DNA from 3 places in the Telluria sp. LT1R51-2 genome. Region 3 is predicted to be linked to each of the others. Evidence: predicted binding sites of a transcription regulator. Region 3 holds the regulator's gene; each other region holds the start of a gene.
The links. The regulator sigma-54, encoded in region 3, starts transcription at its own class of promoters, with help from an activator protein. The targets are predictions, from matches to a motif close to TGGCANGNAANCTGCTTT.

Region 1 (10,211 bases), on a different contig from region 3:
CGCGTGGCCTCGGGTTGGGAAACCGACTTCGCCATCGGCATGGATTCGGTGCTGGGCGCGGGTGGCCTGCAACCGGACATTGAAGACTTTTACAAGGTGGCCGACCACACGCGCCTGCGCATCGTGCGCGAGTCGCTGGGTGGCACCTGGGACGCCCTGCTCGACCGCCGCGTCGACCTGCTCGTGGGCGCCGCCGGCGACGGGCCGTCGGGCGGCGGCTATACGGCCGAACCGATCGGCACGAGCAGCTTCGTGTTTGCCGTCGCGCCGCACCATCCGCTGGCCGCCATCGTCCATCCGCTCGACAAGGCCGATCTGCTGCCGTACCGGGCGATCACGGTGTCGGATTCGGCGCGCGTGCTGGGCGCGCGCACGGTGGGCATCCTGTTCGGGCAGGCCACGCTGGCCGTGCCCGACATGCGCACCAAGTACGAGTTCCAGGTGCAGGGGCTGGGCTTTGGCTTCCTGCCCGAGACCTGGGCCCGGCCGGCCATCGCGCGCGGTCAGCTCATCGAAAAACAGGTGGTCGAACCCAAGCCCGATGAAACCTTTTATCTGGCCTGGCGCAGCACCGAGGATGGCGCGGCCCTGACCTGGTGGATCGACCGGATGCGCACGCACTCACCGTTCGCGCGCATGGCCGTCAATCCCTGTCCGGTCGTGTGAACTGAACGGAAAGCCGCCCCCAAGGCGGGGGCGGTTTGCTGTTGTAACGCGTGACAGGATTACTGCGGCAGATCGAAGACCAGTACTTCGGCTGCATCGGCCTGACCCAGCGTCACCGCCGGTTCGCCGGTCACCTTCAGCGCGTCGCCGCCGCTCAGCGCCACGCCGTTGACGGTAATCTGGCCGTGAATCACGTGGACATATGCCTGGCGGCCGGCAGCCAGCGTGTGCGTTGCCGCATCGGCGCCGTTGAAGATCCCGGCGTGGATCGACGCATCCTGACGGATCGACACCGAACCATCGCGGCCATCGTTCGAGGCCACCACGCGCAGCTTGCCGGTCTTCGAGGCCGCGTCGAAATGCTTTTCTTCGTAGCGCGGTTCGGCGCCGATCTCGTTCGGCTCGATCCAGATCTGCAAAAAGTGCACGCCTTCGGTGGTCGAGCCGTTGAATTCACTGTGCACCACGCCCGTACCGGCGCTCATGACCTGCACGTCGCCATAGCGCAGCACCGAGCCGTTGCCCATGCTGTCCTTGTGCGCCAGGGCGCCTTCGAGCACGTACGAAATGATCTCCATATTGCGGTGACCATGCGAATCGAACCCGCGGCCCGCCTCCACATGGTCATCGTTGATGACGCGCAGCGGGCCACAACCCATGTGCTTCGGATCGTGGTAATGGCCGAACGAAAACGAATGCTGCGAATTCAGCCAGCCAAAACTGGCGCCACCGCGCTCATTGCTTTTACGGACGTTCAACATCGTGTGCTCCTTTCGTGATGGGATGATCGAGTTGCTCGAATCTGTCTGCCGTCGCCGGCATCCGTCGATTGTCGCCTTGTTCTCGATACGATGATGTCATTATGCCTGCCCCTGCCAGCGTTGAAAAACGAGTTATCTGCACGCCTATCGTCGATATTTTCGATGATCGCACAGCCGCTTCACGCTGGCCCGCCTGCGCGAGGCCGGCTTGCCGATCCTGGTGGTGTGCAGTTGCGCGGATGGGCGCCGCATGCCGGCCGACTTGCCGGGGCCGTGCGATGCGCTGTTGTGGAAAGCGATGCCGGGCTACGATTTTTCGGCCTGTACGCTGGCGCTGCGCCATCTGCGCCATCTAAGCCACCCCTCGCCGGGCGCCGACGTCATCGTCATGAACGATTCGGTATTCGGGCCGTTCACACCGCTGCGCCCCGTGCTGGAGATCAGCCGCTGGGACCTGACCGGGTTCACGGCGTCGAACGAACTGACCAACCATGTGCAGTCGTATGCGTTTTGCCTGCGCGGCGTCACGCTGGCACGCATGGCGCGCGTGGCTGCCCGCGCAATGATGGTCGGCGCGCTGTGGGTCAGCGACGCCACCCGTGTCCTCAACCCTACCCTCGTGAACCGATAGAACTGCTCGATGCCGGCTTCCCGTTCCTCAAGCGGGCCTTGCTGACCAAGAGCAGCAACTACATCGAGCGCGATGTCGTGCTCGAGGGGCTGGCCCGCCACGGCCACCCGCTCGACGTCCGAGAGCCGCGATCAGAACTTCACGGCTGCGCGCGCGTAGTAGTAACCGCCATTGATCCCGTACGGCGAAAAGCCCGGGTAGATCGTCACTGCACCGTTGTCCAGATTGGCGCGCTGCTCGGCCAGGGTCAACGGATTGACCTTGTCCGGATACTCGTTGAACAGATTGTTCGCGCCCAGCGACACGCTCCATGCCTTGCTGATCTGATAGCTCACTTCCAGGTCGGTCAAGAGGCTCGCCTTGATCCGGTTTTCGCGATACACCGCGCCGTCGGTCGAGAACTGCTCGGACGACTTGCCGAAGTAGTTCTCGCGCAGGTTCACGCTCCAGTCGCCGATGCGCCACAAGCCGCCCAGATTCAACCGCACCTTGGGCGAGGCGGTTTCCAGATGCGAGATCGCGGTGGCGTCGAGCAGTGTCTGCGCGCCCAGCTGCGTCGGCGCCTGGTTGATCTTGATCACCTCGACCTTGTTGTAGTTGGCCGCCGCCGACCAGTCCACGCGGCCGTACGCGCCGTAGTTGCTGCTCAGGGTGGCCACCACTTCAGCGCCGCGGCTGCGGGTATTGACCGCGTTGGTGAAGATATTGATACCGGTTTGCACGACGGTCGGATCGAGCACATTGCCGTTGGCCAGGATCGCAGCCGTGACGGCCGGCGAGTTGATGGCGCTGCCGGAACCGTACAGCGAGCCGCTGCCGACGATGCGGTCGCGGATCGTGATCTGGTAGGCATCAAACGTGACGGCCACGCCGCTGGCAGGATTGAGCACCAGGCCGGCGCTGATATTGGTCGACGCTTCCGGCTTCAGGCCGTCGATGCCCACCAGGCGCGCGCCCGGCGAATTCGGGGCCAGCTGCACGAAGGCGCTGCGCGGCGACACGTTCGTGGCCGAGTAGAACGACTCGGCCAGCGTCGGCGCGCGAAAGCCGTTGCTGTACGTCGCCCGCACGGCCACGTCCGGCGTGAAGTCGTAGCGGCTGGTGAGCTTGCCGACCTTGGCGTTGCCGAAGTCGCTGAAATCCTCGAAACGGCCGGCGATGTCGACCGTCCAGCCGGCGACGGGCTGCACAGCGATATTCGCATAGACCGCCTTGTTGTTGCGGCTGTGTTTTCCAGCATCGGTCAGCGAGAAGCCCGGGAACGACTGCGCACCTTCCTTGTAGCGCGATGCGGCGTCTCCCGCGACGATCGCGTAGGTGTCGCGGCGGTGTTCGAGGCCCAGCGCCAGCGTCAGCGGCGTGGCCATGCCAGTGTCGAACTCGCGCCGCAGGTCGAGGTTGTTGGTCCACTGGCTGGCCTGGAATTGCCCGGCCTTGAAGGACAGCGGCGTCGCGCCCGTATCGGCAAACAGCGAGATATTGGCCGAAGTGGCCACGCCCAGCTTGGCCACGTCCTTGCCGTAGGTGCTGGATAAATCCCAGTTCCAGTTGCCGAACACCTTGCCCTGGATGCCGAACGTGAACGCATAGTCTTCCTCGTCGAACGTCTCCTGCGGGCTGAAACCCAGCGGATAGATGGTGGGCAGGCGGTTGGGCATGCGGTAGTTCTCGAAGGCGCGCGCTTCCTTCTTGCCGTAGGTGGCAAAGCTGTACAACTCCGTGTCGCCGCCCAGGTCGACGCCGAAATTGGCGGCAAAGATGTGCTGGCGGTACTGGGCGTCGCCCTGGATCCGGTTGAGGTATGGGTAGCCCGGCGCATTCACGAGCGATGGCATTGCGGCCATCGTGGCCGGATCGACGACGCGTGGATCGATGCCGCCGCGCTGCGAAAAGCCGTGGTACTTCGTTTCCGCCGTCAGCGACAGAAAAGCGTCGGTGAACGGCGTGAGGCCAAGATTGACCATGCCGTCGCCCGTGTGTCCGCCGCCGTCCATGTAGCCGCCGCCATTCACGTTCGCGCTGCCACCACGGTAATTCGACTTGAGGATGATGTTGATGACGCCGGCAATGGCGTCGGTACCGTACTGCGCGGCCGCGCCATCCTGCAACACTTCGACGCGCTCGATGGCGGCCACCGGAATGAAGTTCAGGTCGGCCGCGGCGCCACCCTGGAACGCGCCGGCCAGCACGGCCAGGTTGGCGGTGCCGTGGCGGCGCTTGCCGTTGACCAGCACCAGCGTATTGTTCGGGGACAGCCCGCGCAGGCGCGCCGACAGCGTCATGGCCGCCATGTCGCTGCCGAAGGCCTGGGCATTAAGGGACGGCAGGTTCTGGGCCAGCGCCTGGATCAGGTCGGGCTGGCCGGTGCGGGCCAGCGACGACGCGTCGAGCACCTGGATCGGCGAGGCGCTGTCCGCAACCGTCAGGCCGGCGGCGCGCGTACCCGTGACGATCACGACGCCGGTACCGGCGACGACGGGCGCATCAGGTGCGATGGCGGCAGCCGGCGTGTCGACAGCTGGCTCGGGCGCCTTGTCGGCGGCGTGGGCAGCCACGCCCCACGACAGCAAGGCAGCTGCGACACTGGTATGAATGATGGTCTTGTACATGGTGGATCCCTGGTTGGCGTAACGCGTTATTGGTATGGATGACGCGGCCGGGCGAGCGCCGCGCCACTTATTTCTTTGCTGCCACGACTTCGATTTCGACGAGCCAGCCGGGATTGCTCAGGCCCGCGACCTGCATCACTGCACGCGCCGGCAGGTTGGGCTGCGCGCCGCCAAAGAACTGGGTGTAGCCGGCCATGAAACCGGTGACGTCGGCCCGCCCCCCGTGCGCCGGATCGCCGACCAAAAACACCTGCATCTTGACGACGTCGCCCATGCCCAGCCCCATGCCGGCCAGGATCTCCCTGATCTTCTGCAGGACACCGACCGTCTGCGTTTTGGTGTCACCAAAGGCTGCGATGGTGTCTGCACCAGCCGCCTTGTCGACGACGGGCGGCACCTGACCGCTGATGAAGTGAATGGTGACGCCGGGCGGCACCGACACCGCCAGGGCGATGGGGAAATCCGAGTTCGGGATCTTGTGGCGCACGATGTCCGTGGCTGCGGCGCTGGCGATGGCGGGCGCCAGCAGCAGCGCGGCGGCCAGGCAGGTGGTGGAACGGAAAGCAGCGAGTGTCATCGGATCGTCTTTCGTGAGCGTGGAAAAAGAAAACTGCATCAGTGCTTGTTGCCGAAGCGGTTGTCGCCCGCCGGCGCGACCTGCAGCAGCGCGCGGCGCGTTGCGATGTCGGCGCCCGCGATCGGTGACGCGTGGTTGCCCCAACTGCTGCGCGCGTAAGTCAGCACGGCGGCGATATCGGCGTCGTCCAGGCTGGCGCTGAAATCGGGCATGCCACCGCGGCCCTTGAGCAGCACGTCGGCCACCTCGTCGGGTGCGCCGGTAACGACCACGCTGGCGACGAGTGCCGGAAACGCGCCGGGAATGCCGCGGCCATTCACCTGGTGGCAAGCGGCGCAGTTCCTGGCAAACAGGGTCTTGCCGTCTGCCGGCGCGGCGGTCTGGGCCTGGGCTGCGCCGCCCCAGAGGCAGGCGCTGGCCAGAACAAGGATCGCGGTCTTCATGCGCTGGCCCTCCGGTGCAGCGCGTCCACCTGCTGCCACGCCGATTCGATGGCGCCGGCTTGCCAGCCAGTGAGGTAGCTCAGGTGTTCGCCGGCGAGCAGCACCCTGCGCTCGCCCTCCAGCAGGACCGGATACGCGCTCTTGCGCGCAGCCTCGGTCCATTCGGCCCAGCCGCCCAGGCTGTACTGCACGCGGTGCCAGGCAACCGAGAAGCTGCTTTCAAAGTTTGTGCGGTAGGCGGGGAAGATCTTTTCGCCGGCCGCGAGCGCGAACTCGGTCCGCTCGGCGGGCGTCATGCCGCTCACTTCAATGGCATCCAGCGCGTAGTGGTAGTAGCCCAGCACCACCCCCTTTTTCTGCTGCCAGCCGCCGGACGGCAACGAGATCGTGTTGATCCCTTTCAGGTCGGTGAGCACGTGGCCGCCGTAGATGTGGTCGTCTTCTTCCCAGAAGCGGCGCCCCATCTGCAGGCCGATCTTGCCGACCGGCGCATACGGGACGGCCTTGATTGCCGCCTTGAAACCGTCGGAAAAATCGGTGTCGATCATGCGCAGCACCGACAGCGGCACCGTGCACAGGCAATAGTCGGCCGTGACGCGCGAGAGCGCGCCGCTGGCCGTGTCGCGCACGTCGATCGTGACCTTGTCGTCAGCCTGGCGGATGCGCTGGACTTCGGCGTGGTAGCGGATCACACCACCCAGCCGCCGGGCGAATGCGCGCGGGATCGCGTCCATGCCGCCGACCGGCTGGAACATCGTGGCGTGCATCGGGAACTCCTGCACCGCGCTGTAGACCTTGCCGACCCGGGCGGCCAGCAGATCGTGAAACGCCAGCGGATCGGACGCCGTGCCGGCGCCCGGCACCAGGCCGGCGCCGGGGTTGGTGGCAAAGCCACGGCCGCTGCGGCCCTTGTAGGCCAGGTCGCCCGCGTCCAGCGCCCCTTCGTGCTTGAGGTAATCGAGCAGCAGGCGCTGGTCGTCGCCTGTCAGTTGCGTGTCGAGCTGGTGGCCGGTGACGGACTTGGCCATCAGCTCGGCAACGTGGCCCCGCATGTCGGCCTTGATCTGGGCGCCGCGCAGGCGCTGCTGCGACAGCGGCCCGCCATTCTCGAGATACACGTACGCGTGGTCATTCTCGTTGACCATCACTTCGAGCGGCACCTTGAACTGGCGCGCGTAGTAGAGGGTGGACTGGTGGTCCAGCGGAATGCGCCACGGGCCGTGGTTGATGTACTGGCCGGGATCGAAACGGCAGTGCTGCGCCTCGCCGCCCAGTTCGTGCAGCGAGAAGCCCTTGCGCGCCGTCTGGCAGCGCCCGCCCGCAACGGGTCGCGCCTCAAGCACCTGCACGTCGTAGCCAAGCTTGCCCAGTTCGTAGGCCGCTGTCAGGCCGGCCAGGCCCGCGCCCAGCACGACCACTTTCTTGCCCTTGCCGCTGCCCGTGAGCACCGGCGGGGTCGTGGTCCGGGACGCGATCCCCATGCCCCAGGCGTTCATTGAACCCATCAACAGCGCCGAACCGCCAACGGCGGCGGCGCGGTACAAAAACTCACGTCGGGTCAACGACGGTGTCGAACGTTTCATTTCTACCTCCACTTGGTGTCACTGAAAGGCCTTGCAACTGATGGCTTATCAGCAATACGCGTGCCAAGTGGATGTCAACATCGTCAATACGAAAGTTCTTAAAATAAAGTTTATCGGTAGCTTTGCCGAACGTAAGCGCGCTGTAAGACTTCCTGACCGAATAACCGTCAGCTACCACAGCCTGTTATTCGTATTGACAAGCGTGACGTCCGACAATGCGATGCGCGCCCCGTGGCGCGCCCGGACATTATTTGTCGCAACGTAATTGGTACCAGGGTCAGATCGCAGCAAGAGGCTGCGCACGCGCCGGGAGCATGCCAAATCGACACTGCACTGTTGTGGCGTAAATACGCACTTCAATGGGTGTGATCGATGCCGTCGCGCGTGAGCCAGTAATTGAACTGACCGTAACTGGGAATGTCGCCCGGCGCGCTGCCGGCAAAGTGATCGCGCAGCATCTGGCGGTAGGCGGCTGGCCGTGAGAAGCGTCGATGGGTAGCGGCAAAGTGCGCGGCAGCGGCCACGAACAGCGCCCGCAGCGCGGCATCGGTATTCGTGCCTGCACTGGCGCTGCTCGTTGCGGCCTTGCGCGGGCGGCCGCGCTTGACGCCGGCGCTGGCCACGCGCGTCTTGCCGCGAGCACCGGAATTGGCGTAATCGGGCAAGAGCGCATCGATCGTCTGGCCCCGCTCCCAGTAGCGGCGCAGGTAGCGCATGAGGGTGGCAACGGACATTGCATGGGCGTGGCTATAAGCGGCGAGCATGGCCGCGCGCGGTCGCGCGAGATACAACTGCGGCACGTCGCGGTGCAGCGCCGTCACGGCATCCCACGCCTTCATCTGCAGCAGGCGATGCTTGCCGGATGGGGCATCGGCGCGCGGCGCGCGGCACGGATCGGTCAGCAGCAAGCGCGCGCGCCGCGCCGACACGTCCGCCACCAGCACGCGCAGGGGCATGCTGCGCGGCGTGGCGCTCGTGCAGCGAAGGGTGAAGGTGTAGGCGATGGACTGCGCATCGTCGATCCAGAGAATCCGCAGCAGATGGGCGGGAGGATCGAGGTATTCGATGACGTCGTTGTGCAAGAACATCGGCCGCTCCTGGCGTTGAGTTCCTTGCTGGTATGCAAAGAACGCGCCAGGCACGGCCACGGCGGCCTGGATCAGGGCCGCCGGTGGCTCATTTCTGCGCCAGGATCCATTTCGCCAGGACCTTGGCGTCGGCTTCCGTGACCTGCGGATTGGCCGGCATCGGGATCGGGCCCCAGGTGCCGCTGCTGCCTTTCTGGATCTTCTGGACGAGACGCGCTTCGGCGCCAGCATCCTTGGCGTACTTGGCCGCGACATCCTTGTAGGACGGGCCAACCAGCTTGGCGCCGATGGCATGGCACGCCATGCAGGCCTTGGCCTTGGCCAGGTCGGGGTTCGCGTGGGCGGCGGGGATCGCGGCGACGGCGAGGGTCGCCGCCAGGGTCAGGGTCAGGTACGTCTTCATGATGCTCCAGTGGCTGGGTTGATCGCAGGGGCCGGCACTCTTGGCAGGTACCGCCCGACATCATAGCGGGAAACCCCGCTGGCATGGGCAGCGCAGGGGTGCATGACCAGCATCCGACACGCCCATCAAAAAATTTGAATGGGAATGATTCGCATTTGTGATTAGAATGGCGCGGTTTCGCGATCTTTACGTCTTTTAACGTACTGACGCTGAACGTTGCTGACAATGATAAAAAGGATGCCTGAACAATGACCCACCGTTTGCCTGCCCCGCAGTTTGCCCGCACCCTACTGAGCCTGGCCATTGGCGCCATGCCGCTTGCCGGTTTCGCTGCTGACGCGATGCTTGATGACGTGCCCGCGACGATGCCCACCGTGGTCGTGACGGCGTCCGGCTTCGAGCAGACGATTCGCGAAGCCCCCGCATCGATCACGGTGCTGACCCGCGAGCAACTTCAGAAAGAGCGCTTCGGCAACCTGGCGCAGGCGCTCGAGAGCGTGGAAGGCATCGACGTCGGCGCGTCCGGCGACAAGACCGGTGGCATGAACATCAGCATCCGCGGCATGCCGAGCGACTACACGCTGATCCTGATCGACGGCCGGCGTCAGAACGCGGCCGGCAACGTCACGCCGAATGGCTTCGGCGGTACCTCGACCAGCTTCATGCCGCCGGTGAGCGCCATCGAGCGCATCGAGATCATCCGCGGTCCGATGTCGACGCTGTACGGTTCGGACGCGATGGGTGGCGTGATCAACATCATCACGCGCAAGGTCGGCAAGCGCTGGGCCGGCTCGGTGGCGGCCGACTACACGCTGCAGGAAGACGCGCAATTCGGCGACCTCAAGGGCGCCAAGTTCTACCTGAGCGGCCCGCTTGCGGCCGATGTGCTGGGTCTGTCGCTGCGCGGCAGCACGCTGCGCCGTGACGAGGCAAACATTGCGTATGACGAGATCAACCCGGCCCGGCCGCTGACGCAGAACGCCAACCCGGTCAAGCAGCAGATCGACAACCTGGGTGCGCGCCTGGCGTTCACCCCGCACCGCAACCATGAGTTCATGCTCGACGCCGACAGGACGCGCCAGACGTATGACAACACGCGCGGCCAGCTTGGCACGCTGGGCACGGGCGGCTACGGGCCGGAGCAGAACTACAACCGCGACCAGACGACGCTGTCGTACAAGGCGCGCCTGCCGTTCGGCACCTGGGACAGCAGCTATATGGTGAACAATACGGAAACCATCGGCCGCACGATTCCGCCGGGTACGCCGGGCGCGACGCCGGGCACTGCCCGCACGCTGGAAGTCGAGAGCAAGGTGTTCGACACCAAGCTGCTGGTGCCGTGGGGTGAGCACCTGACCACCATCGGCGCCCAGCACTGGGACGCCGAAATGATCGACGGCGTCGCGCCGCAAGCGTTCGCGTTCACGCAGAAAGCACTGTTCGTGGAAGA
Region 2 (10,211 bases), on a different contig from region 3:
GGCAAGTCCATGCTGGCCGAGGCGCTGGAAATGTGCGTCGCCCCTTTTAACACTGTGAAGAAGTAACCATGCAAGACACTTTCGACTTGACGAAGTTTATCTTCGGTCGGCTTGGCTGGGACGCGATTCCCTTCCATGAGCCGATCCTGCTTGCTACCTTCGCAGGTGTGATCGTAGGCGGTATTGCCCTCGTGGGCATCCTGACCTACTTCCGCCTGTGGGGCTCGTTGTGGAAAGACTGGATCACCAGTATCGACCACAAGAAAATCGGCATCATGTACATGATCCTCGGTCTGGTCATGCTGCTGCGCGGCTTTGCCGACGCCCTGATGATGCGTACCCAGCAGGCGCTCGCCTTTGGCGATAACGCCGGCTTCCTGCCGCCGCACCACTACGACCAGGTCTTCACCGCCCACGGCGTGATCATGATCTTCTTCGTGGCGATGCCGTTCGTGACGGGCCTGATGAACTACGTGGTGCCACTGCAGATCGGTGCGCGCGACGTGGCCTTCCCGTTCCTGAACAACTTCTCGTTCTGGATGACCACGATGGGCGCCGTGCTGATCATGGCATCCCTGTTCGTCGGTGAATTCGCACGTACCGGCTGGCTCGCGTATCCGCCGCTGTCGGGCATCCTGGCCAGTCCGGGGGTGGGCGTCGACTACTACATCTGGTCATTGCAGATCGCGGGTGTGGGTACCTTGCTGTCCGGCGTGAACCTGATCGTCACCATCATCAAGATGCGTGCACCGGGCATGGGCCTGATGAAGATGCCAGTCTTCGTCTGGACCTCGCTGTGCACCAACATCCTGATCGTCGTGACCTTCCCGATCCTGACCGCCGTGCTGGCCATGCTGGGCATGGACCGCCTGTTCGACACCGCGTTCTTCACGAACGACCGTGGCGGCAACGCGATGATGTACGTGAACCTGATCTGGATCTGGGGTCACCCTGAGGTCTACATCCTGATCCTGCCAGCCTTCGGTATCTTCTCCGAAGTGGTCTCGACCTTCTGCGGCAAGCGCCTGTTCGGCTACACCTCGATGGTCTACGCGACCTGCGTCATCATGGTGCTGTCGTACCTGGTCTGGTTGCACCACTTCTTCACGATGGGTTCGGGCGCCAGCGTCAATGCGTTCTTCGGCATCACGACGATGATCATCTCGATCCCGACCGGCGCGAAGCTGTTCAACTGGCTGTTTACGATGTACCGCGGCCAGATCCGCTTCGAGCTGCCAATGATGTGGACGATCTCGTTCATGCTGACCTTCACCATCGGCGGCATGACCGGCGTGATGCTGGCGATTCCTGCGGCCGACTTCGTGCTGCACAACTCGCTGTTCCTGATCGCTCACTTCCACAACGTGATTATCGGTGGCGTGGTGTTCGGTATCTTCGCGGGTCTGAACTACTGGTTCCCGAAAGCGTTTGGCTACAAGCTCGACAAATTCTGGGGCACCGTGTCGTTCTGGCTCTGGTCGATCGGTTTCTGGGTCGCGTTCACGCCGCCGTACATCCTGGGCTTCATGGGCTACACCCGCCGCGTGAGTCACTTCGATGACATGTCGGTCCAGTGGCTGTTCCAGATTTCGTTCCTGGGCACCCTGATGATCGCTGGTGGTATTGGCGCGCTGCTGATGCAACTGTATGTCAGCTTCCGTGACCGCAACACCGCACGTCTGCGCGATTTCACGGGCGATCCGTGGGATGGCCGTACGCTGGAATGGTCGACCTCGTCGCCACCGCCGGACTACAACTTCGCGTTCACGCCGGTGGTGCACGACAACGACACCTTCGCCGACATGAAGAAGAACGGTTACCAGCGTCCGCTCGCCGATTTCGTCGCGATCCACATGCCCAAGAACACCTGGGCCGGTTTCGTGATCTCGGCACTGGCGTGCGCGGTCGGCTTTGCCATCATCTGGCATATGTGGGCCCTGGTCATCGGTGCTTTCATCGTCCTGCTCGGTACGATCATTGCCCATACCTTCAACTACAAACGCGATTTCTACATTCCGGCCGAAGAAGTCCTGAAGACCGAAACCGCACGTACTCGTATGCTGGAAAGCCATGTCTGACATTAAAGCAACCATGACAGGCGGGTTGACCCCCGCCGAAGTGACCGCGCGCTACATGGCGCGGGAGCACCACCCGGAGCAGGGCACGTTGCTCGGCTTCTGGCTCTACCTGATGAGCGACTGCCTGCTGTTCGCATCGCTCTTCGCTGCCTACGCCGTGTTGGGCCGCAACTATGCAGGCGGCCCGACCGGTGCCGAGCTGTTCGAACTGCCGCTGATCGCACTCAACACCGGCTTCCTGCTGGTGTCGTCGATCACGTTCGGCATGGCCATGATCTCGGCGCAAGCCAAGAACGTGGGCAAGACCAAGCTGTGGCTGGTCGTCACGGGCCTCTTGGGCGTGGCGTTCCTGTCGCTGGAAATCTATGAATTCCAGCACCTGATCCACCTTGGCGCCGGTCCGCAGCGTTCGGGCTTCCTGACTGCGTTCTTCTCGCTGGTCGGTACCCACGGTCTGCACGTGCTGTTCGGCATCGTGTGGCTGGTGACCCTGTTCGTGCAGCTGTCCAAGCACGGCATGACGCCGGAAAACTTCCGTCGCCTGGCCTGCCTGTCGCTGTTCTGGCACTTCCTGGATCTGGTCTGGATCTTCGTGTTTACCTTTGTCTACCTGATGGGAGTGCTGCCATGAGCGATCATCATAACGAGCACGACCATGGTCATCATGGTCATGACAGCTACCAGATCCACTACAGTGGCAAGGATTATGCAATCGGCTTCGCGCTGTCGCTGATCCTCACCGCGATTCCTTTCTGGCTGGTGATGGGCAATGTGCTGGCCCCGGAAACGACCCGTTGGGTCATCCTCGGCTTTGCCGCGGTCCAGCTGGTGGTCCAGATGGTCTACTTCCTTCACTTGAATTCGAAGGCCGAAGGCGGCTGGAACATGATGGCGCTGGTGCTGACGCTGGTGCTGCTGGTCATCGTGATGTCGGGCTCGATCTGGGTCATGCACCACATGAACACCAACATGATGCCGGGCATGGGTGCTGAAAACACCTCCGACATGACCTGACCGTGGTAATGCACGCGCAGCAGCCGCCGACCCTGTCGGCGCAGGATCAGCCCCCGCCACAGCGCTCGCCGTTCGTGCGACGTTTGGTGGCGGTGCTGGCCTTGCTGCTGCTCGTGCTGTTTGCAGTTCTGGGGACGTGGCAGGTGATTCGCCTGCAATGGAAACTGGACCTGATCGAACGCGTCGATGCACGCGTTCATGCGGCGCCTGCTGCGCTGCCTCCGGTGGCACAGTGGCCGCAGATTTCCAAAGAATCCGACGAATACCGGGCCGTTGCCCTGTCGGGTCACTATCTCTACCAATACACCGCACCCGTCCAGGCGCTGTCCGAACTGGGCGCGGGCTTCTGGCTGCTCACGCCGTTCTGCACGGACGAGGGCCACATCGTGTTTGTCAACCGCGGCTTCATCCCGTCGTCGGGCGATATCGCCACGCGCTTCCCGGCGCGCACGGCCGGCCTTGATGCCTGCGCTGCCCCAGGCGAGCCGGTGAAGCTGACCGGTCTGCTGCGTATCAGCGAACCGAAAGGTGGCTTCCTGCGCGACAACGACCCGGCCGGCAACCGCTGGTACTCGCGCGACGTCATCGCCTTGACCGCCGCGCGCGGCTTCGATCCGGCCCGCACGGCGCCATTTTTCGTCGACGCCGGCAAGAATCAGGATCCGGCGTCTGCCCCCCAGCGCGCCGTCGGCGGCCTGACCGTCATCTCGTTCCCAAATAATCACCTCGTGTACGCGCTGACTTGGTATGCTCTCGCCCTCATGGTGGCCGCAGCCTGGTGGTGGGTGGCCCGCTACGAGGCGAAGCGCCCGCGCGCCGCCAACGATTAAGCACGCCCCGACTGCATTGCCGCGCACGGGGCATTGAACGGACGGATTTCGATGCAATCTCCGCTGGATTTCTTCGCCAGGGCGGCGCGCACGTCGCCATCGGCGGCAGCCGCAAACGTGGAATTCGCCGCCGGCCACAAGAACATGCTGCAGCTGATCGAGCTGCGCTGGATTGCCGTCATCGGCCAGGTGACCACCATCGCCGCCGCGATTCTGCTGTTCGGGATCGCGCTGCCGCTGGTGCACATGCTGCAGGTGCTCTCCTGCCTGATCGCCTTCAATATTGCCAGTCACCTGCGCTGGCACGAACGGCGTCCGGTCTCGAACGGCGAGATGTTCCTGGCCATTCTGGTCGATGTCTCGAGCCTGACCGTGCTGCTGTATCTGTCCGGCGGGACCACCAATCCCTTTGCCTTTCTTTACCTTCTGCAGGTGATCGTCTCGGCCGTGCTGCTCGAGGTGCTGTGGACCTGGAGCATCGTCGCCATCACGATCACGTGCATGGCGGGCCTGGCCGCGTTTGCCGAGCCGCTCGCGCTGCCGTTCGACCATGAGCGCGGCATTGGCAGCCTGTACGTGCAGGGTTTGCTGGTCTGCTTTGCGCTCAATGCGGCGCTGCTGGTGCTGTTCGTGTCGCGCATCTCGAACAATGTGCGCGACAAGGCGACCCAACTGGCGGCGCTGCGTCAGAGCGCGACCGAAGAAGAACACATCGTGCGCATGGGCTTGCTTGCCAGCGGCGCTGCGCATGAACTGGGCACGCCGCTATCGACCGTCTCTGTGATCCTGGGTGACTGGAAGCGCATGCCGGCGTTTCGCGACGACCCCGAGTTGCTGGGCGAACTGACCGAGATGCAGACCCAGCTCAAGCGCTGCAAGTCGATCGTCAGTGGCATCCTGCTGTCGGCCGGCGAAGCGCGCGGCGAATCGGCCGAACGCACGACGGTGCGGGGCTTTCTCGATGGTCTGGTCGAACGCTGGCAGGCCAGCCGCCCGGTGCGCGCTTTCACGTACAATAATCGCATCGCCGACGACTGGCCGGTGGCGAGCGACTCGGCGCTGCGCCAGACGGTCGACAACCTGCTCGACAATGCGCTGGAAGCCTCGCCCGACTGGGTCTGCTTCGATGCGGACATCGACGAGCGCACGCTGGTGCTGTCCGTGCTCGATCGTGGCCCCGGCTTTGCGCCCAGCATGCTGGCGCAATTCGGCAAACCCTACCAGTCCACCAAGGGCAAACCCGGTGGTGGCCTGGGGCTGTTTTTGGCCGTGAACGTCGTGCGCAAACTCGGCGGCACGGTGACGGCGACCAACCGGCCGGAAGGCGGCGCCGTGGTGATGCTGCGACTGCCAATGTCGGCCATTGAACTGGAAGAGGAACTGAACGATGCCGAACCCTGAGCCGCTGCTGCTCATCATCGAAGACGATGAAGCCTTCGCCCGCACGCTGAGCCGTTCGTTCGAGCGGCGCGGCTATCGCGTGCTGGGCGCCACCGGCCACGATGAAGCCGCTGCCATTCTGGCGCAGCACAATCCCGGCTACGCCGTGGTCGACCTGAAGCTCAAGGGCCAGACCTCGGGCCTGGCCTGCGTGCAACTGCTGCACGAGCATGACCCCGACATGCTCATCGTGGTGCTGACGGGCTTTGCCAGCATTGCCACTGCGGTCGAAGCGATCAAGCTGGGCGCGGTCCAGTACCTGGCCAAGCCGTCGGATGCCGACGATATCGAAGCAGCGTTCGGTCATATTGCCGGCAGCGCCGAGATCGAGGTGACCAACCGCTCGACGTCGATCAAGACACTCGAGTGGGAACGCATCCATGCCGTGCTGGCCGAGACCGATTTCAATATTTCCGAAGCGGCGCGCCGGCTGGGCATGCATCGCCGCACGCTCGCGCGCAAGCTTGAGAAACAGCGGGTCAAGTGAACATGCGCGCGCTCATCATCGGTTTTACGCTGTTGCTGGGGCCGGGCGCTGAGGCGCTGGCCGCATCCACCCAGGCTCAGGTCGATGCCGGCCGTCGGCTGTTTGCGCGCTGTACCAATTGTCACGAGGTTGGCGCGGGCGCGCGCAATGGCTTCGGCCCGCAGTTGAACGGGATCGTCGGCCGCAAGGCGGGCAGCGTGCCCGCGTATGCGTACTCGCCGGCGCTCAGAAGCGCGGGATTTGTCTGGGACGAGCAGAAACTAAGTGCGTTCATCCGCGACAGCGAAAAGGTCGTGCCGGGTAACAAGATGCGTTTTCTCAGCTTCATGAGCGAGAAGCAGGCCGGCGAGATCGTGGCCTACCTGCGCACGCAGGGCGTGGCGGCCACGCCGCCAGCGCCGAAACGATAGCAAGGCTGCCTCAGGCAGACCTTGCCGGCAAGCAGATTATTTGGCCTGGCGCCGCTTGCGCGATGCGAGCAGGACGCCCAGGCCGCCGAGCAGCAGCGCAGCCGTTGCCGGTTCCGGCACTTCACCTGGACCGGGGAGGGCATCGAGGTCGGTCACGGTCAGCATGTAGCTGCCGAAACCCTCGAATTCGCTGAGCGCGAACGTGCCCAGGAGAAAAGTCGGACTTCTTTCGGGACCGGTATACAACTGGCGACCGTCAGTCACGAGCAGTACCTGATCGCCGAGGAAATCGATGATCTCAAAGCCACCACCTGCATCGGCGTTATAGAACGTCAGGTCTGCGAGGTTAGCGAGTGATCCGGGAAAGTTGCCTTCGACATCGTAGACCGAGAACAGGAATCCATCGAAGGCAAAATCCGGGTCGGCTGTGGAGTTCATTTGCCAGCTTGCCGTGTAATCCCCGGTCAGCTGGAACTGATACAGCGCTGCATTGGCGACGCCAGCGGAAAACAGCATGGCGGCAAGGGCGACATTCCTCAAGCTTTTGATCAGTTTCACAGAGCACTCCGTTCTATTCAAGGATGGATGAACATTCACGTGACATCGAATTGCGAACATTGCTGTTGCGATATCCACTAAGCACGGACCGTGCCTGTTCAAAATCCTCAATACCAACAAGTACTTAATTCAATCGACCTTGATTCGTGTCATACAGTTGTAAGATTAGTCGACATGGTTCGCGTATCGAATAGGCTCAACAACGCTTCCATTTGCACCGGCTTGTTGAGGTGATGGTCGATGCGCGCATCGACCGAGCGCTGGCGTGACTCGGCGTCGCTCCAGCCGGTCAGGGCGACGATGAAGGTCGTGTCGTCCAGCAGACCCTGTGTGCGCGCAGCGATGGCGACCTCGTAGCCGGTCATGTCGGGCAAGCCGATGTCGAGTAGCAGGACCTGGTAGCGCTGCTGCGCCAGCGCAGCCAGTGCGGCGGCGCCGGTATGGGCGATCTGCACTGCGAAGCCATGCAATCCGAGCAGCGCCTGCAGCAGTTCGGCCGCATCCACATTGTCATCGACCACCAGCACCGATGGTGCCTGCTGCGGCGCGTCGGGCGCCGCCGGTGCCACCGCCGCGACCGCTGTCGCCTGGACCTCGGTGTTCAGCGGCAGCGCGATCTCGAAGACTGCGCCGCGTCCAGGCCCGTCGCTATGGGCGCTGAGCGTGCCGCCGTGGCGTTCGACCAGGTCGCGCGTGAGCGCCAGGCCGATGCCCAGGCCGCTATTGCCGTCGTTGCCGCTGCGGCCTTCCTGCGTGAACATGTCGAACAGGCGGGGCAGCATGTCCGGCGAAATGCCGCGGCCGTTGTCGGTGACCCGGATGCGGGCCATGCCATCAAGCCCGGTGCTGACGTCCAGTCCGATGTCGCCGTGGCTGGCGGTGAACTTGAAAGCGTTATGCAGCAGGTTCGACACGCATTGGGCGATGCGCGTACTGTCGACCTGTACGGGAATCGGCTGCGGCGGCTGCGGCAGCGTCAGCTGAAAATTCGCGCTTGATTGTTCGATCATCGGCCCACTGGTTTCCAGCGCGCTGGCGATCACGTCGCGCAGGTCGGCTGGCGCGACCTGCAGTGTCAGTTTGGCCGAGTGGATGCGCGACGCATCCAGCAGGTCGTCGACCAGACGCGTCAGTTGCAGGCCCTGGCGCAGGATGATGCCGGCGGCGCGGGCCAGTGGTTCGTCGGCGCCCGCGCGCATCGCGATCAGCTGGGCTGCTGACAGGATCGGCGCCAGTGGATTGCGCAGCTCGTGCGCCAGCATCGCGATGAACACGTCTTTTTGCCGGTTCGCTTCGCTCAGTTCGGCCTGGCGCGCCACCAGGGCGTCTTCGCTTTCGCGCAGCCGGGTACCGGTGGCGCGCAACTTGCGCATGGCCAGGTTCATGCGTTCGATGACCAGGCAGTCGACGACCAGGATCGACGCGAAGAAGACCAGCGCGATCAGGTCGCTGTGCGCCATGTCGGCTGGCGCCATACGCGGACCCATGAAGAACGCCCAGGCGGCCCAGGTACTCAGGAATGCCGTCATCAGGCCTGGCCCAAGACCGGCCAGGTAGGCGGCCAGCAGCACGGCAGGGAAGAACGACAGGAACGGGAACCCGCGCGCCGGCAACAGGTCGACCAGCATGAAGCGGGCGGCCAGCGCCACGAGGAACAGGAACAGTGCGAACAGATAGCGCAGCACGGGCGGCGCCGCGCCGTCGCGCCAGGTGCCGCCGGAAAACTGGGTTTGCATGATCAGCATGGGATGAGGGTTGGGACGCCGGGGAGGTGACGTCGCCTGGAACACCGATTATAAACAGTAATGGCGGGCAGATTCAGGTAGAAAGCTTGCTCAGCGTAAATGCGGCAAGAAACCCTGCCGTGACGATCAGTCCGGCAAAATCGTGGGTTTCCTCGAATGCCTCGGGAATCATGGTGTCGACCACCATGGCCAGCACGCCGCCCGCTGCCACCGCCGTGATGGCGGCCAGAATTTCGGGCGGAAATTCGTGGAGCAGTGTAAAGCCCGCCGTGGCCGCGAGGCCGGAGGCGACGGCAATTGCTGCCCAGATGCCCATGATGTAGCGGGTCGAATGGCCGGCGCGCTTCATGCCCGCAGCGCTTGACAATCCTTCTGGCAGGTTCGACAGGAACACCGCTGCGACCACCGCCATGCTCACGCCTTCACCGCCCACCAGCGACAGCCCGATGACGATCGACTCGGGAATCCCGTCGAGGAGGGCGCCGATGGCGATGGCCGCGCCGCTGGCCTTGGCCTTCGGATCGGCGCCTTCTGGTGGCATCGACCGCTTGCGGTGCTTGGCGCCCTTGCGCGCGAGCAGCCAGTTGGCGCCCGTATAGATGCCTGCGCCAATCACGAAGCCGGCTGCCGTCGATGCGAGCCCGCCGGTCTCGACCGCCTCGTCCATCAATTCGAACGACAACGCCGAAATCAGGACGCCACTGCCGAACGCCATGATCGCGGCAACGAGGCGCTGCGGCACCTGATAGCGCACGCCGGCCGCCGCGCCCAGCAGCAGTGCGCCGCCGGCCAACAATCCCCAACCACCTGCCTGCAACCAACCCGGTATGTCCATGCTTGATCCTGTGTGTTTCGCTACAGCGCCCCCGTGTGTCCATTGGCACAAATAAGGTTGCCTTGATTATACTTTTGAGGCAAGATGAGGACGTGGTAACCGGGTCACCCGACCTGGTTGCCCCGATCAGCAAAGAGGCGGTCAGCGCCGCTTCTTTTCGTCCCCCGCATCGTCGGGGGGCTTTTTTTTCCAGCCTCTGCCGATGGTTCCAGCTACTGCTGGGCGAGCGGAATCTTGCCGGCCGCTTCATCGGCATCGAGCTGCGCAATCAATCTGCCCAGATCCTGTTCGAGCCGCAGCAGCGTCGATTCATCGAGCGTGGCCAGCGCGTTGGGCAGTACGCCGGCAAGGGGCGCCGGGGCGCGGCGCAGCACTTCCTGACCCGCCGGCAGCACGCGCAGGGCCACACTGCGCCGGTCGGCACCTTCGCGCGCCGCGCTGACATAACCGCGCTCGACCAGCGAGCGCACCAGGTTGCTGGCGGTGGACTGGTGGATATCGAGTGCGCGGCTCAGGCTCGTTGCACCGATCCCGGGCTGGCTATCGATTACGGACAGCGCCCAGACCTGGGCGCCGCCCAGGCCGGATTCATGTTCGAGCTGGCGAAAATGGGTCTTGACCGCATTGAAGACGATACGGAACTGCCGCAGCACGCGCTGGGGCGGGGCATCGGCTGGCAAGGGCGGGGAAGTGGCTTGGGGTTCGGGCGACATGCGCGAGATGATAAAGCAAGCGTTGTCAAAACGCATCAGCGCACCGCAGATTCTTCTGCATCGGTGCAGCGCGAGCGATGCGCCCGCGCCGTCCGTTCTGC
Region 3 (10,211 bases):
CTGCATGTACATCGACATCGACCACTTCAAGCGCGTCAACGACACGGTCGGCCACCAGGGCGGCGACGACGTGCTGCGCGAGGTGTGCGCCCGCATCAAGGCCGAATTGCGGATGTCCGATACGCTGTGCCGCTTCGGCGGCGAGGAATTCGTCGTGGTGCTGATCGACGCCGACCTGGAAAACGCCAGCATCGTCGCCAACCGCATCCGCACGAGCGTGGCCGGCTTGCCGGTGGACCTGAGCACGGGCGAGCAGGTGAGCGTGACGGTGTCGATCGGCGTGGCGGCGCTGACCGATTTCGAGCGCGATCACGCCATCGAAGGCGTCGCGCAGGAGCTGATCGCGTCGGCCGACGCGGCGCTGTACCAGGCCAAGGCTGCGGGCCGCAATCAGGTCGTCAGGTTCGCGTGATGGTTACAGCAGCCGCTCTTCGGCGCGGCTGACCGCCTCGCTGTCCCCGCGCAGCACCACGACGTCGCCCGATGCCAGCAGCACGTCCGGACCGGGCGCCAGATCCTTGCCGCCACGCCGCAAGGCCGTGACCTCCACCGCCACATCCTGCAGCCGTAACGCGCCCAGCGACACGCCGATCGCGCCGGCCTGCGCGTGCAGGCGCACCGAATGCAGCTTCACCTGGCCATGTTCGAGATCCGCACCGCTGTCGTCCGTGCCGTGGAAGTAGCCGCGCAGCGTGGCGTAGCGGCCCTTGCGCGCGTCCTGCACCCGGTGCACCACGCGGCGCAGCGGCACGCCGAGCGTCACCAGCGCGTGCGAGGCGAGCATCAGGCTGCTCTCCAGGGCTTCCGGCACCACCTCGGTCGCGCCGGCTGCCTTGAGCACGTCCATGTCGCCATCGTCGTGGCTGCGCACGATCACGGGCAGGGCGGGCGCCAGTTCGTGCACCAGGTGCAGCACCTTGAGTGCCTGGCGCGTGTCGGCGAACGTGATCACCAGCGCGCTTGCGCGGTGTACGCCGGCCGCGATCAGGCTTTCGCGGCGCGCCGCATCGCCGTACGACACCGACGCGCCGGCCGCCTGCGCCTTCTGCACCCGCTCCGGATCCAGGTCAAGGGCATACCACGGCAAGGTCTCTTCTTTGAGCAGCGTGGCCAGGCTTTGGCCACTGCGCCCGAAACCGGCGATGATCACGTGCTTCTGGGTGGTCATGGTGCGCGTGGCCAGCTGCGTCAGTTGCAGCGACTGCATCATCCATTCATTGGCCGCGACCTTCATCACGATCCGGTCCATGTAGCCGATGATGAAGGGCGCGAGCAGCATTGACAGCACCATCGAGGCCAGCACCAGCTGCATCACGAACGGATCGATCAGCTTCGAGCCGGATGCATGGCTGAGCAGCACGAAGCTGAATTCGCCCGCCTGCGCCAGCGCGAGACCGGTGCGCAGCGCGGTGCCCAGTGGCGCGCCGAATGCGCGCGCCATCAGCACGATCAGGCCGGCCTTGAGCAGCACCACGAGCCCCAGCAGCAGCGTGACCTGCCACCAGTACTGGCTCACCAGGCGCAGGTCGAGCAGCATGCCGATCGTGATGAAGAACAGGCCAAGCAGCACGTCGCGAAACGGCTTGATGTCTTCTTCCACCTGGTGCTTGTAGGGCGTTTCGGAAATCAGCATGCCGGCGACGAAAGCGCCCAGCGCCAGCGACAGGCCGGCCTGCTCGGTGATCCAGGCGGACCCCAGTGTCACGAGCAGCAGGTTAAGCATGAACAGCTCTTGCGAGCGGCGCTTGGCCACGATCGTGAACCAGCGACCCATCAGCTTCTGGCCAAAGAACAGCAGCAGCGCCAGCACCAGCCCGGCCTTGAGCGCGGCCAGTCCCAGCGTGATGGCCATGTCTTCCGGATCGCGCGCCAGCGCCGGGATCATGATCAACAGCGGCACCACCGCCAGATCCTGGAACAACAGGATGCCGATGATGCGCCGCCCGTGTTCGCTCTCGAGTTCGAGGCGCTCGGTAAGCAGCTTGACGACGATCGCCGTGGACGACATGGCCAGCGCGCCGCCCAGCGCGAATGCGGCCTGCCAGGCCAGCGTCAGGTGCGGCATCAGGTACGCCGCCAGCAGGCCGATGCCCATGGCCGCAGCGACGGTCGTCACGACCTGGCCGAGCCCCAGCCCGAACACGATGCGCCGCATCGAGCGCAGCTGGCCGAGCGAGAATTCGAGCCCGATCGAGAACATCAAAAAGACGATGCCGAATTCGCCCAGCGCGTGGGTGGTGGGGCTGTCTTCGGCCAGGGCCAGGGCGTGGGGGCCGATCAGGACGCCGACGGCCAGGTAGCCGAGCATCGGCGGCAGCTGCAGGGTACGAAAGGCGACCACGCCGAGGACGGCGCAGCCAAGCAGCAACAGGGTGAGTTCGAGACCAGAATGCATGGGGTGAAGCGGGTGACGGTTGGGGTGGCGAGGCGTACTTGTCATCGAATGTTACGACTGGCAAGTTTTTTGCTTTCGCAATTCGTTTATACTTCTGGAATGAGTGTAACTGATGACCAAATAATGCTGAAAAGTTTTGACGAAACCCTGGCGCAGCGCGTGCTGGAACTGGGTCGCCAGACGCTTGCGATCGAGGCCGACGCCATCGTGGCGCTGCACGCGCGCCTGGGCGACGACAGCAGCTTCGTCGACGCCGCGCAGCTGATCTACGCCGGCACCGGCCGCGTGGTTGTCTCGGGCATGGGCAAGTCGGGGCACATCGGCCGCAAGATCGCCGCCACGCTGTCGTCCACCGGTACGCCGGCGTTCTTCATGCACCCGGGCGAAGCCGCGCACGGCGACCTTGGCATGGTGACCGCGAATGACATTCTGATCGCCATTTCCAATTCGGGCGAATCGTCCGAACTGCTCGACATCCTGCCGGCCGTGAAGCGCCTGGGCGCGCGCGTGATCGCCATGACCGGCAAGCCGGCTTCGCGGCTGGCCAAGCTGGCCGACGTCCACCTGAATATCGCGGTGGCGAAAGAAGCCTGCACGCTCAACCTGGCGCCAACCACCAGCACCACCGTCACGCTGGCCATGGGCGATGCGCTGGCCGTGGCGCTGCTCGACGTGCGGGGTTTCCGCGAGCAGGATTTCGCGCTGTCGCATCCGGGCGGCGCGCTGGGCCGGCGCCTGCTCACGCATGTGCGCGACGTCATGCGCACCGGCGATGCCATCCCGTCGGTGGGCCTGGATGTCCCGCTGGTCAAGGCACTGCTCGAGATCAGCCAGAAGGGCATGGGCATGACCGCCGTGGTCGATTCCGATGGCCGGCCGCTGGGTGTGTTCACCGACGGCGACTTGCGCCGCGTGATCGAGCGCATGCACGATTTTTCGAACGTGCTGATTCGCGACGTCATGCACGCCAATCCGCGCAGCGTACGTCCCGAGCAGCTGGCCGTCGACGCGGTCGCCGTGATGGAAGAATTCCGCATCAACCAGATGCTCGTGATCGATGAGGCGGGCCAGCTGGTCGGCGCGCTGCACATCCACGACCTGACCCGCGCAAAGGTGATTTGATGACTATTCCCGTATTGGCCCACATCGAGCGCGCCGCGCGCATCAAGGTCATGATCTTCGACGTCGACGGCGTGCTTACCGACGGCAGCCTGACCTACGGCCCCGATGGCGAAGTGACCAAGACCTTCAATGTGCTCGACGGCCTGGGCATCCAGATGCTGAATAAATCCGGCGTGCAGACCGCGATCATCAGTGCGCGCCTGTCGCCGATCGTCGTCCGGCGCGCCGCCGACCTGGGCATCTCGCATGTCTACCAGGGCAACCACGACAAGCGCATCGGCTTTGCCAATCTGCTCGAGGCCACCGGCTTTACCGCCGACCAATGCGGCTACATCGGCGACGACGTGATCGACCTGCCGCTGTTCGCGCGCGTCGGTTTTGCCGTCGCCGTGCCCTCAGGTCATCCGGACGTGCAGCACCGCGCGCATTACGTGACCAAGAACGGTGGCGGGCGTGGCGCGGTGCGCGAGATCTGCGACCTCGTCATGCGCGCGCAGGGCACCTACGACCAGGCGCTCGCGCCGTATTTCGCCTGAGCGCCATGGCCACACTCGCCTCCAACAAACGCACCTCGCATCGCTGGAACTTGCTGGCGATGATCGTGATCGGCGTGTTCTTCGCCTTCGGCAGCTTCTGGCTGCTGCAGCTGATGCAGGGGACTAACATCGATGCGCAACTGGGCGGCCCGCCCGACGAGCCGGATTACATCGTCGAGAACTTCTCGTTCGTGCGGATGACGCCCAACGGCCAGCCGAGCTACGTGGTGTCGGGCAAGCGCCTGGCCCACATCCCGCAAGGCGACGTGTCGAATGTCGACCAGCCCCTCATGCGCGGCGTCGAACCGGGCCGTCCACCGATGACGGTGGTGGCCAAGAGCGCGCGCATCTTCCACGAAGAGCACCGCGTCGAACTGTTCGGCGACGTCGATCTGCAGCGCCCGAAGACGCCCGCCAGCGAAGCGCTGCGCGTGCGCACGTCGGCCATGACCGTATTGCCCGACGAAGAAATCGTCAAGACCGACCAGCCGATCGACATGGAGCTTGGCGCGTCCAGCCTCAAGGCCGTCGGCCTGGTGGCCAACAATGCGACCATGCAGATGAAATTGTCCGGCCGCGGCCGTATCGTCTATCCGCCACGCCAGCGCTGAAGGCCACCAGCCATGCGCGCGTGTTAACCCAGGACCAGCACCATCATGAAAAAACTTTTTGCTGCCGCTTTCTTGTCACTCCTTTCCTTGAGCGCGATGGCCGAAAAGGCCGACTCGCTCAAGCAGGCGGCTCTCGAATACGATAACGGCGACCTCGATGGCGTCGCAGGCGTGCGCACCTTTACCGGCAACGTGATCCTGACCCGCGGCACGCTGCTGGTCAAGGCCGAACGCGCGGTGGTCAGGGATACGCCCGAAGGCTACATGAGCGTGACGCTCACCGCGGCCAACGGCAAGCCTGCCACGTTCCGCCAGAAGCGCGACGGCGGCCCGAACCTGTGGGTCGAGGGCCAGGCCGAACGCATCGAATACGATGAGCGTACGGAGCTGGTGCGCTTGTACTCGAACGCCATCGTCAAGGAACTCGAAAACGACCGGATGACCAACCAGATGACCGGCCCGTTCATTTCGTACGACAACCGCAAGGAAGTCGTCGCCGTGCGCAATGACGTCAGTGGCGAGAGCAAGGTTGGCGGCGGGCGCGGTACGCTGATCCTGGCGCCCAAGCGCACGCCGGCCGGAGGCACGCAATGACGGCCTTGAACGATCGCAGCACGCTGGTCGTCAAGGGCCTGCAGAAAAGCTATGGCAAGCGCCTGGTCGTGCGTGACGTGTCGCTGGATGTCGAATGCGGCGAGGTGGTGGGTTTGCTGGGCCCGAACGGCGCCGGCAAGACCACCTCGTTCTACATGATCGTGGGCCTGGTGCCGTCGGATGCCGGCTCGATCAGCATCAACGGCACCGACATCACCAGGATGCCGATCCATCGCCGCGCGGTGCTCGGCCTGTCGTACCTGCCGCAGGAAGCGTCGGTGTTTCGCAAGCTGACGGTGGAAGAAAACATCCGCGCCGTGCTCGAACTGCAGAAGGTCGACGGCAAGTCGCTGACCAAGGCGCAGATCGGCGAGCGGCTCGACAACCTGCTGGCCGATCTGCAGATCGAAAAGCTGCGCGAGAACCCGGCGCTGTCGCTGTCGGGCGGCGAGCGACGCCGCGTGGAGATCGCACGCGCACTGGCCACCAATCCTCGCTTCGTGCTGCTCGATGAACCCTTTGCCGGTGTCGACCCGATCGCCGTGATCGAGATCCAGCGCATCGTGCGCTTCCTCAAGGAGCGCAAGATCGGCGTCCTGATCACCGACCACAATGTGCGCGAGACGCTCGGTATCTGCGACCGCGCCTACATCATCAATCAGGGCGCGGTGCTCGCATCCGGCCGACCCGACGATATCATCGCCGACGAGTCGGTGCGCCGCGTGTACCTTGGTGAACATTTCCGCATGTAAGCCATACTCAATTGATGAAACAGTCCCTTCAGCTCCGCACTTCGCAGCACCTGGCGCTCACGCCACAGCTGCAGCAATCGATCCGGTTGCTGCAGCTGTCGACGCTCGAACTGCACCAGGAGATCGAGCAGATACTGGGCGATAACCCGCTGCTCGAAAGGCTCGACGACCCGCTCGATCATTCGGTGCGCTTGCTGGCCGATGGCGCCATCAACAATGCGCCGGCACCGGGCGAGGCGCCGCCGGCGCCGGGCCAGCAGGCCGAAGGCGAGGGCAGTGCACCGGCCGAGGGCGAGGGTGCTGAAGGCGGCGCGGTCGATGGCGACCGGCCCGACAACGAGTGGAGCGAAAGCAGCGGCGCGTCGTCCGGGAGTAGCAGCAGCGACGACGAAGACGGCCGCCCGCAGCTGGAGGCATGCGCCATCACGCTGCGCGAACACCTGATGGAACAGGTGCGCGAAACGCTGCTGTCAACCCGTGACCGCGCACTGGCCGAACTGGTGATCGACGCGCTTGACGACAACGGCTACCTGGAAGAACCGCTCGACGACATCCACGCGCGCCTGCCCGAAGAACTCGACGTCGACCTGGACGAACTGCGCTGCGCGCTGGCGATGGTGCAGAGCATGGACCCGGTGGGCGTGGGCGCGCGCAGCGCGGCCGAATGTCTGGCGCTGCAGATCCGGCGCATGCCGGGCGTGCCGATGGTGACGCGCCGCATGGCACTGAAGATCGTCGAAGGCTACCTGACCTGGTTCGCACAGCGCGAATACAGCAAGCTGAAAAAAGCGCTCGATTGCGATGACGAAGACCTGCGCGAAGTGCAGGCCGTGGTCCGCCAGTGCAATCCGCATCCGGGCGCGGCGTTCGCATCGAACGTGTCGGATTACGTGGTGCCGGACGTGATCGTGCGGCGCGCCAAGAACGGCTGGGCGGTCACGCTGAACCAGGACGTCATGCCGCGCCTGCGCGTGAACAGCCTGTACGCCACGATGCTCAAGCAGGGCCGCAGCGAGAGCCAGATGGGTGCGCAGATGCAGGAGGCGAAGTGGCTCATCAAGAACATGCGCCAGCGTTTCGACACGATCCTGCGTGTGGCCGAAGCGATTGTCGAGCGCCAGCGCAACTTTTTCAGCCATGGCGCGGTTGCCATGCGGCCCCTTGTTTTGCGCGAGATAGCTGATACACTAGGTCTGCACGAGAGCACGATCTCTCGTGTCACAACCCAGAAATACATGCTGACCCCGCACGGCATGTTCGAGTTGAAGTATTTCTTCGGTAGCCACGTTGCCACCGAGGCGGGAGGCGAAGCATCCTCAACGGCAATCCGTGCGCTCATCGCACAATTGACAGGAGCAGAAGACCCTAAGAATCCATTATCCGACAGCAAGATCGCGGAAATGCTCGGGGAACAAGGCATGGTCATTGCGCGCAGGACGGTCGCAAAATACCGTGAAGCGCTCAAGATCCCCCCCGTCAGTCTCCGCAAAGCCTTGTAACAACGCCGCTCATACAGTCTGTGCCTTCAGCTCCTGTGTGGTGCAAGCGACGTGACATCTTCAAAGGAGTGTGTATGAACCTCACCATCAGTGGTCACCATCTCGAAGTAACCCCTGCCATCCGTGAATACGTTCAGAATAAGCTGGAACGCATTATTCGCCATTTCGATCAAGTCATAGATACCCACGTCTTCCTGGCCGTCGATAACCTCACCGAAAAAGAAAAAAGGCAAAAAGCTGAAATCAATGTCCAGGTGTCGGGCAAGACCCTGCACGTGGCGAGCGTCGCGCAAGACCTGTATGCCGCGATCGACATGTTGATGGATAAACTGGATCGACAAATTCTGAAGCACAAGCAGATGCTGAAAGACCATAACCGCACAGCGATCAAACGCCTGGACGTCGACGAAGCAGACGTCGCTGCCGCCTGATCGAGCGCAGGTCACCACCGCCAGGGGCGTCTTTTCGGGACGCCCTTTTTGCATCCCGCTGCCGGTAAAATACGTGTTTCCTTTCGATGGATCACGCCATGTCCGAACACGTCCTGACCCGCATCGCCAACCGCACCGGCATCATCACCCTCGACCGTCCCAAGGCGCTCAATTCGCTGTCGCTGGACATGGTGCGCGCACTGACCGCGATTCTGCTCGACTGGCAGCGTGACGCCGCCGTCGATGCGGTCGTGATCACCAGCAGCAGCGAAAAAGCACTGTGCGCGGGCGGCGATATCCGCTTCTTTCACGAGGTCGGCAACGCCTCGCCACAAGGCGGCAGCGCACTGCTCGAAGATTTCTTCACCGAAGAATACGCGCTGAACCACCTGATCCACTTTTATCCGAAACCGTACATCGCGCTGATGGATGGCGTGGTCATGGGCGGCGGCATGGGCATCGCGCAGGGCGGGCCCGATTGCGGCCTGCGCATCGTCACCGAGCGCACCAAGATGGCGATGCCCGAGGTGAATATCGGTTTGTTCCCCGATGTCGGCGGCAGCCATTTTTTGTCGCACGCGCCGGGGCAGTTGGGGATGTTTTTGGGCTTGACCGGCCTGACGATCGGCGCGGCCGACGCACTGTACGTGGGCCTGGCCGACGTGTTCGTGGCAGTCAGCGACCTGGCGGCCTTGCAGGCGCTGATCGAAGCGACGCCGGGCGCGCATCTGCCGGCGGCAATCCGCGCGTTCGCCACGGCGCACGCCGGCGAAAGTGAATTGCAGGCCAATCGCGCGCGCATCGATGCGCACTTCGGTGCGGACTCGGTGGCAGCAATCATGGCGTCGCTCGCGGGGGACGACGCGCCATTCGCGCAGAAGGCATTGAATGCGATGCGTCAGCGTTCGCCGCTGATGATGTGCGTGACGCGCGAGCTGCTGCTGCGCGGCGCGTCGCTCGATGTCGCCGACTGCCTGCGCCTGGAGCGCTCGCTCGTGCGCCGCAACTTCGAGCACGGCGAGGTGCTCGAAGGCGTGCGCGCGCTCGTGATCGACAAGGACAATGCGCCGCAATGGAATCCGCCATCGCTCGACCTCGTAACCGAGGCGATGGTCGCGCGCTTCTTCGCGCCGGTGTGGCCGGCGCATGCGCATCCGCTGCGCCATCTCGCATAAGCTTCTTCATGCATATCCGTTTGCGCGTGACTTTTCGCGCAGGCGGTGCAAACATCGTGGCTTCATGAACCGATGAGGAGCCCCGATGCGCATGACCGCCTTGCTGCTGTCGATGACCTTGTGCGGCAGCGCCGCCGCCCAGGCCTGGCAGCCTGACTTCAATGCGAGCGCATTCAAGGGGCCGGCCTCCGGTGCTGCCAACGAGGTGCTGGTATTGGGGTCGCCCCATCTGTCGCAATTGCCCAAAACCTTCCAGGCCGCCAGCCTGACGCTATTGAACGAGCGCCTGGCCGCATGGAAGCCGCAGGCGATCGCGATCGAGGCGGTATCCGGGCCGCAGTGCGACGTCATGCGACGCTACCCGGTCCGCTACAAGGACTCGATCGATTCCTATTGCCGGGATACTGCACCGGCGCGGCTGGCCACAGGGCTGGATGTCGCAGCGGCGACCGAGGCCGCCGAGGCCTTGCTGGCTGCATGGCCCGCTGCGCCCACACCCGCGCAGCGCCGGCGCCTGGCGGGGTTGTTCCTCGCAGGCGGCGAGGAGGCATCGGCGCTGGTCCAGTGGCTGCGCCTGCCCGAGGCCCAGCGCCGTGCCGGTGATGGTCTGGACGCCGCACTGGTCGGCGTACTCGTGAAGCTGGAAACCAGGCGCGACGAAAGCATCATGATCGGTGCGCGTCTGGCTGTCCGGCTCGGCCTTGAGCGCCTGTACGCGATGGACGACCATACCGCCGACAGCGCGTCTGAAGACCAGAAGGCGTTTGGCAATGCGCTGATGAAAGCGTGGGACAACCCTGCCACGAAGCAGCGCGCGGCGGTGGACAAGGCGCAGGAGGGCTTGCTGGCCAGTGCCGAAGGCGTGCTGGCCTTGTACCGCGCCGACAATGCACCTGGCCAGGGGTCTCTGGTCTACCGCAGTGACTTCGGCGCGGCGCTCAACGAGCCGTCAGCACAGCGCTTCGGCCGCCAGTACGTGGGTTACTGGGAAACGCGCAACCTGCGCATGGCGGCCAATATCCGGGACGTGCTGGGGATGCGGCCCGGTCAGCGCATGCTGGTTATCGTCGGCGCGTCGCACAAGGGGTATCTGGAA

Region 1: the regulator sigma-54 is predicted to act here: its motif matches at 7,319-7,336, upstream of AC56LH_RS08485 (flavin monoamine oxidase family protein).
Region 2: the regulator sigma-54 is predicted to act here: its motif matches at 6,896-6,913, upstream of AC56LH_RS08215 (PEP-CTERM sorting domain-containing protein).

Annotation. Positions count from the first base shown of each region.
Region 1 covers NZ_JCASIM010000001.1:1,921,288-1,931,498, forward strand. Annotated here, with positions in the region: gene AC56LH_RS08455 (LysR substrate-binding domain-containing protein) at 1-666, shown strand, start outside; gene AC56LH_RS08460 (pirin family protein) at 726-1,427, opposite strand; gene AC56LH_RS08465 (hypothetical protein) at 1,678-2,058, shown strand; gene AC56LH_RS08470 (TonB-dependent receptor plug domain-containing protein) at 2,190-4,667, opposite strand; gene AC56LH_RS08475 (RidA family protein) at 4,735-5,244, opposite strand; gene AC56LH_RS08480 (c-type cytochrome) at 5,283-5,687, opposite strand; gene AC56LH_RS08485 (flavin monoamine oxidase family protein) at 5,684-7,270, opposite strand; gene AC56LH_RS08490 (hypothetical protein) at 7,627-8,358, opposite strand; gene AC56LH_RS08495 (c-type cytochrome) at 8,447-8,761, opposite strand; gene AC56LH_RS08500 (TonB-dependent receptor domain-containing protein) at 9,010-10,211, shown strand, end outside.
Region 2 covers NZ_JCASIM010000001.1:1,864,021-1,874,231, reverse strand. Annotated here, with positions in the region: gene cyoA (ubiquinol oxidase subunit II) at 1-66, shown strand, start outside; gene cyoB (cytochrome o ubiquinol oxidase subunit I) at 69-2,078, shown strand; gene cyoC (cytochrome o ubiquinol oxidase subunit III) at 2,071-2,709, shown strand; gene cyoD (cytochrome o ubiquinol oxidase subunit IV) at 2,706-3,092, shown strand; gene AC56LH_RS08235 (SURF1 family protein) at 3,101-3,922, shown strand; gene AC56LH_RS08230 (ATP-binding protein) at 3,974-5,323, shown strand; gene AC56LH_RS08225 (response regulator transcription factor) at 5,310-5,849, shown strand; gene AC56LH_RS08220 (c-type cytochrome) at 5,852-6,259, shown strand; gene AC56LH_RS08215 (PEP-CTERM sorting domain-containing protein) at 6,296-6,817, opposite strand; gene AC56LH_RS08210 (ATP-binding response regulator) at 6,967-8,562, opposite strand; gene AC56LH_RS08205 (ZIP family metal transporter) at 8,636-9,397, opposite strand; gene AC56LH_RS08200 (MarR family winged helix-turn-helix transcriptional regulator) at 9,610-10,110, opposite strand.
Region 3 covers NZ_JCASIM010000002.1:225,574-235,784, reverse strand. Annotated here, with positions in the region: gene AC56LH_RS19250 (GGDEF domain-containing protein) at 1-412, shown strand, start outside; gene AC56LH_RS19245 (monovalent cation:proton antiporter family protein) at 416-2,395, opposite strand; gene AC56LH_RS19240 (KpsF/GutQ family sugar-phosphate isomerase) at 2,495-3,517, shown strand; gene AC56LH_RS19235 (KdsC family phosphatase) at 3,517-4,053, shown strand; gene lptC (LPS export ABC transporter periplasmic protein LptC) at 4,059-4,664, shown strand; gene lptA (lipopolysaccharide transport periplasmic protein LptA) at 4,710-5,258, shown strand; gene lptB (LPS export ABC transporter ATP-binding protein) at 5,255-6,010, shown strand; gene AC56LH_RS19215 (RNA polymerase factor sigma-54) at 6,025-7,509, shown strand; gene hpf (ribosome hibernation-promoting factor, HPF/YfiA family) at 7,584-7,940, shown strand; gene AC56LH_RS19205 (enoyl-CoA hydratase/isomerase family protein) at 8,039-9,115, shown strand; gene AC56LH_RS19200 (DUF5694 domain-containing protein) at 9,201-10,211, shown strand, end outside.